DNA from 2 places in the Streptomyces sp. NPDC001890 genome. Region 1 is predicted to be linked to the other one. Evidence: predicted binding sites of a transcription regulator. Region 1 holds the regulator's gene; the other holds the start of a gene.

Evidence for each region. Region 1 encodes HspR, which represses chaperone genes until heat shock. Its sites were predicted from a motif close to TTGAGNNNNNNNNNCTCAA; they were not measured.
Region 2: a site for HspR is predicted at 1,294-1,312, ahead of lon (endopeptidase La). Genes of this name have one in related genera too.

Annotation. Positions count from the first base shown of each region.
Region 1 is NZ_JBIATE010000003.1:453,295-456,498, reverse strand. It holds gene ACFYY1_RS13455 (helix-turn-helix transcriptional regulator) at 1-931, shown strand, start outside; gene ACFYY1_RS13450 (heat shock protein transcriptional repressor HspR) at 1,044-1,490, opposite strand; gene dnaJ (molecular chaperone DnaJ) at 1,492-2,676, opposite strand; gene grpE (nucleotide exchange factor GrpE) at 2,770-3,204, opposite strand, start outside.
Region 2 is NZ_JBIATE010000002.1:865,114-868,317, reverse strand. It holds gene lon (endopeptidase La) at 1-1,271, opposite strand, end outside; gene ACFYY1_RS10110 (Mu transposase C-terminal domain-containing protein) at 1,548-2,381, shown strand; gene ACFYY1_RS10105 (TniB family NTP-binding protein) at 2,378-3,204, shown strand, end outside.

The DNA of each region.
Region 1 (3,204 bases):
CGCAGGAGCACGCCTTTACGCCAGTGCTTTGCGGCTGGGACGCATCGCCCGCACCGAAGTGGAACCGGCTCCCTGCCTGATGGAGTTCGCGCTGCTGCATCCCGATCCGGACGACCCGGCCTGGCTCCGGCCCGTTCCGCCGTCCACCGCACTCGCACAACATCTGCATCCCATCGAGCGCGAGATCCTGGACCGGCGCCGGCACTCGGTCGAACTGACGGAGTCGTTCGAGCCGTTCATGGACATCAGCACTCTGGGACCGCCCAGCACCCACGCCATCACGGTGCTGGAGGGTGTGAACCGGATCAACGCGGCCCTCGATCTCGCCACCGCAGAGTGCCGCACCGAAGTGCTCACCGTCCAGCCCGGCGGCGGCCGGAGCGAGGACCGTCTCAGCAAGTCGCTGGAGCGCGGCCTGTCCGTCGTCCACCGCGGCGTCGGTATCCGCACCCTCTACCAGCACACGGCGCGCCACAGCCCCAGCACGCTGGCGTACGCGGAACGCATGGCCGACGACAACATGGAGATACGCACCCTCGAAGAGCTCATCGGCCGCCTGATCGTGTTCGACCGGACCGTCGCCTTCATCCCGGCCAGCGACGACGACCAGGTCGCCCTGGAGCTCCGTCATCCCGGGCTGGTCGAGTACCTGGCCAACGTGTTCGAGCAGCTCTGGACCAGAGCGGCTCCGCTGCGGGAGGAGGTCAAGTACGAACCGACCTCCCTGGGCATCAGCGGGGTACAGCGCTCCATCGCCCAGCTCCTCGTGGAAGGCCATGTGGACGACTCCATCGCCCGCCGCCTCGGCATGAACGTCCGCACCTGCCGGGCCCATGTCGCCAAGCTCGCCGCCGCGCTCGGCAGCAACAGCCGGGCCCAGCTCGGCTATCTGATAGCGCGGTCGGGGATGCTGGAGGAGGAACAGCGCTGAGGGCCCTGCCCCACGAACGGCTTCACCGGTTCGCGGCGGCGTACGGCAAAGGGCCACGGCAAAGGGCCGGGGAACCGGCCCGTGAGCCGCCTCCCCGGCCCCAGGGCCGCGCTCAGTCCTTCGGCCGCTTGGGCCGCCAGACCACCAACGCGCTGGTCTGCTGGACGTCCTGATACGGCACCAGATCGCGCCGGTACGAGGCGTGCACCTGGGCCTCGCGCTGCTGCATCGCCTGTGCCGCGCCGTCCACCGCCGCCGAGAGCTCGGCGACGCGCTGCTGGAGGGCTGCGACCTGGTTCTCCAGCTCGATGATGCGCTTGATGCCGGCGAGGTTGATGCCCTCGTCCTGCGACAGCTGCTGCACGGTGCGCAACAGCTCGATGTCGCGGGCCGAGTAGCGCCTGCCGCGCCCGGCCGTGCGGTCGGGCGAGACGAGGCCGAGACGGTCGTACTGGCGCAGTGTCTGCGGGTGCAGGCCCGAGAGCTGGGCCGCGATCGAGATCACGTACACCGGGGATTCATCGGTCAGTTCGTACGGATTGCGTCGTCGGCCGTCCACCTCAAGCTCCCTTCGCTGCCTGGAACAGCTCCGCCCGCGGGTCCTGGCCCGCGGTCGCCTTCCGGTAGGCCTCCAGGGCGTCCCTGGCCTCGTTGCTGAGGTCGCCGGGCACCTTCACCTCGACGGTGACCAGCAGGTCGCCCCGGGTGCCGTCCTTGCGTACGGCGCCCTTGCCGCGGGCGCGCATCGTGCGCCCGTTGGGAGTGCCCGGGGGCAGCTTCAGCGTGACCGCCGGGCCGCCCAGCGTCGGCACCTTCACCTCGCCGCCGAGCGCCGCCTCCGTGAAGTCGACGGGCACGGTGACCGTGAGGTTGTCGCCCCTGCGGCCGAAGACCGGGTGGGCGTCGACGTGGACCACGACGTACAGATCGCCGGCCGGTCCACCGCGCTCGCCCGGACCGCCCTTGCCGCGCAGCCGGATCCGCTGGTTGTCCGAGACGCCCGCCGGAATCCTGACCTGCATGGTCTTGGAGGACTTCGCCCGTCCGCTGCCCTTGCAGACATCGCACGGGTCCTGGGCGATGAGGCCCCGGCCCTTGCAGTCCACGCAGGGGTCGGTGAGCGAGAAGCCGCCGCCGGTGCCGCGCGAGACCTGTCCGGTGCCGAGGCAGGTCTGGCAGACCCTGGGGGTGCCGTTCTTGTCGCCGGTGCCGGAGCACGCCTTGCAGGGCGCCTGGCTGGACATCCGCAGCGGGACCGTGGCCCCCTCGACGGCCTCGGTGAAGCTGAGCGTCACCTCGGACTCGATGTCCTGGCCGCGACGCGGCTGCACCCGTGTCCCCGCACCGCCCCGGTTGAACAGGCCGCCGAAGACGTCGCCCAGACCGCCGCCGCCGAAACCGCCGGCCGCGCCGCCCTGGCCCCCGCCCTGGCCGCCTCCGAAGAGGTCGCCGAGGTCGAAGTTGAAGTTGCCTCCCGCGCCGCCGGGTCCGGCCCGGAAGCCGCCGTTGCCGAAGAGGGCGCGTGCCTCGTCGTACTCCTTGCGCTTCTTGCTGTCTCCGAGGACGTCGTTCGCCTCGGAGATCTCCTTGAAGCGCTCCTCGGCCTTGTCGTCGCCCTTGTTGGCGTCCGGGTGGAACTCGCGGGCGAGCTTCCGGTACGCCTTCTTGATCTCGGCGTCGGTGGCGTCCTTGGGGACGCCGAGGACCTTGTAGTAGTCCTTCTCGACGAAGTCCTTCGTGCTCATCGACGTCCCTCCTTCCGGACGATCGGCCATGCGACCGGCCCGCTGGCCGGTCGCATGGCCGGGCGGTGCGCCGCGAGGTGGTCGGACGGAATGTCAGACCTCCTCGGTGCCACCGCTCTCCTCGTCGGTTGCCTTCTCTTCCTTCGATGCGGCCGGTGTCGCACCCGGCTGCGGTTCGGCCACCGCCACCCGCGCGGGGCGGATGGTGCGCTCGCCGATCCGATACCCCGGCTGCAGGATCGCCACGCAGGTCGTCTCGGTGACATCCGGCGCGTACGAGTGCATCAGGGCTTCGTGGATCGTCGGGTCGAAGGGCTCGCCCTCCTTGCCGAACTGCTGCAGGCCCAGCTTGGCGACGACCGTCTCCAGGGATTCGGCCACCGACTTGAACCCGCCCACGAGCTCGTTGTGGTCCCGGGCCCGGCCGACGTCGTCGAGCACGGGCAGGAGCTCGGACAGGAGACCCGCGACTGCGATCTCCTTGACCGTGGCCCGGTCCCGCTCGACGCGGCGGCGGTAGTTCTGGTA
Region 2 (3,204 bases), on a different contig from region 1:
ACGGCCCGCACGATGCGTCCGGGAAGGGCACCCACGTACGTACGCCGGTGGCCCCGGATCTCCGCCTCGTCCCGCACACCGCCGAGGGCGACGCGGACGAACTTGCGGCCCATGGCGTGCGCGACGGACTCGCCGAGCGAGGTCTTGCCCACGCCCGGAGGCCCCACCAGCGCCAGCACGGCACCGCCGCGCCGCCCGCCGACCACGCCGAGCCCCCGGTCGGAGCGCCGCTTGCGGACGGCCAGGTACTCGGTGATGCGTTCCTTCACGTCCTGGAGCCCGGCGTGCTCGGCGTCGAGCACCTGCTGCGCGCCCCGGATGTCGTACGCGTCCTCGGTCCGCTCGTTCCACGGCAGTTCGAGGACGGTGTCGAGCCAGGTCCTGATCCAGGAGCCCTCGGGGCTCTGGTCGGAGGAGCGCTCCAGCTTGTCGACCTCCTTGAGCGCGGCCTCGCGGACATGCCCGGGAAGGTCGGCGGCCTCGACGCGGGCCCGGTAGTCGTCGGACTCGTCTGCGCCGGAACCAGGCCCACCGTTGAGCTCGGAGAGCTCCTTGCGGACGGCTTCGAGCTGGCGCCGCAGCAGGAATTCGCGCTGCTGCTTGTCGACGCCCTCCTGGACGTCCTTGGCGATGGACTCGGCGACGTCCTGCTCGGCGAGGTGTTCGCCGAGCCACTGGATGGCGAGCTTCAGCCGGGCGACCGGGTCCGTGGTCTCCAGGAGCTGCACCTTCTGGGCGGTGGTGAGGAAGGGCGAGTAACCGGAATTGTCGGCGAGCGCGGAGATGTCCTCGATCTGCTGGACCCGGTCCACGACCTGCCAGGCGCCGCGCTTCTTCAGCCAGCTGGTGGCGAGCGCCTTGTACTCCTTGACCAGCTCGGCGGCGGCTCCGGGAAGCGGATCGGGGACGATCGCGTCGACCCGGGTCCCCTCCACCCAGAGCGCTCCGCCCGGCCCACTGGTCCCGGCCCCGATCCGCACCCGGCCCCGGCCGCGGATGAGCGCGCCCGGATCCCCGTCCGAAAGCCGTCCGACCTGCTCGACGGTGCCGATGACACCGGTGCCGGTGTACGTACCGTCGATCCGCGGCACCAGAAGCACCTCGGGCTTGCCGCCGCCGTCCCGGGCCGCGGCCTGCGCGGCCTCCACGGCAGCACGTACATCGGTGTCGGACAGGTCCAGAGGCACCACCATCCCGGGCAGCACGACCTCGTCGTCGAGCGGCAGCACGGGCAGGGCGAGCGGAGTGACCGCATTGGAATCGGTAGCCATGATCTCCCCTTCGGCAGTCAAGTTGAGCTATGCAGACTCAATGCTCCTGAGCCGTCCATTGTTCCCCGAGGCGTGTTCGCCGTGAGCGATCAAGACGCAATGTCCTGTGACGTGGATCTCTTCGCTTTGCAGCTTCATGTTTCGCCTGACCTTTCGTTGCGGGCTCGGGTTAGTGGGTCATGGCAGGTTCGTTAGGGGTATTGCCGGGTGGGGTCTCCGGGCCTCCGGCGGAGGGGTTCGAGGTCGCGTCCGCACACGCCGACCGACAAGGCGATCGTGGAGGCCACCTTTTCCTCGATCAACAGCCTGTTCACCCAGCACCTGGCCGGCTGCACCGGCCGGGATGTCTCCCGCCGCGGCGAGCGGGTGGAGGACCGGGCCGTCTGGACGGTTCCGGAGCTTCAGGACCTGCTGGACGAATGGCTGCTGGCCGGGTGGCAGTCCAGGCCGCACAGCGCTCTGCGGGACCCGTTCCGCCCGAAGAAGGCGATGTCGCCGAACGACAAGTACGCCTCACTGGTGGCGGCCTGCGGCTATCTGCCGCTGGTGCTGCGCGGCGAGGACTACCTGGAGTTGATGCCGGTGGCCTGGCGGGCGATCAACGACTACGGAATTCAGATCAGCTACCGCACCTACGACAGCCCCTACCTGGGGCCGCATCGACGCGAGCACTCCGGGATCACCGCCAAGCGCGGTCTGTGGGAAGTGCACTACGACCCTTACGACCTGTCTCAGGTGTTCGTCCGCACACCGGGCGGCTGGGTCACCGCGCCCTGGACGCAGTGGCCGCTGGTGAACGCGCCGTTCGCGGACTTCACCTGGCAGCACGCGCGCCGCCTGGCGGCCGAGGCCGGACTGGACGACACCAACGAGACGGCTGTCGCGCGCGTCCTGGACAGCCTGCTCACCCGCGCCGAGCACGGCCCGGACACCCGGTCGGCCAAGGTGGCGGCCCGAACCCGCACAGCCCGAGCCGTCCCCGCGCCCGCTGCGGCGCCCGATACCGACATCGACACCGCGTCCGAACCGGAGCCCGAGGCCCAGCCGCCTGCGGCGGCGGTGGAGTTCGGGATCTTCGACGCCCACGCCGAGGCCGAAAGGTGGCTATGAACAAGCCCTCCCTGCCCGCGCCTGACATGGCGGCAGAGGTTCCGCCGGACAACCCGTTGACCACCAAGGAGGGCTGGCGTCACTTCATCGGCCATGAGCCGGTTCCGCCCCGGCTGCTGACGGCCGGTGGACGCGCGGCACTGAGCCCGCAGGAACGGATGCGCGAGGACGAACGGCGCCGCGAGTATCACGCCGACCTGCCAATGGTGAACACCCCGGTCATCCGCAAAGTGACGGCCACCTCCAGGCTGCTGATCCAGCTCAACCGCAACCAGATCTCCGCCCGCCGCGGCGTAATCCTCTCTGGCGGCTCCGGCACCGGCAAGACGACCGCGCTGACGCAACTCGGGCGGGCCCACGAGCTGGCAGTCCGCAAACGACACCCGCGCGATGCGAACCGCCTGCCGGTCGTCTATGTCACCGTTCCTCCGGCGGCCACCCCGAAGATGCTCGCGATGGAGTTCGCCCGCTTCTTCGGGCTGACCTTCCCATCCCGGGCCGACATCACCGACGTCGTCGACGCCGTCTGCGCCACCGCCGCACACGTCCGTGTTGACCTGGTACTCGTCGACGAGATCCACAACCTGACCCTCACCACCCGCTCCGGAGCCGAAGCCTCCGATCAGCTGAAGTACTTCGCCGAACGACTCCCTGCGACCTTCGCCTACGCAGGCATGGAGGTCGAGTCCAAGGGCCTGTTCGCAGGCACCCGGGGACGGCAGATCGCCGGACGCTTCGTCGTCATCCCCGCCACACCGTTCACGCACGCCACCACCGAGGACCAGGAATCCTGGCGGGCATTGGTGGGCACCTTGGAATCCAC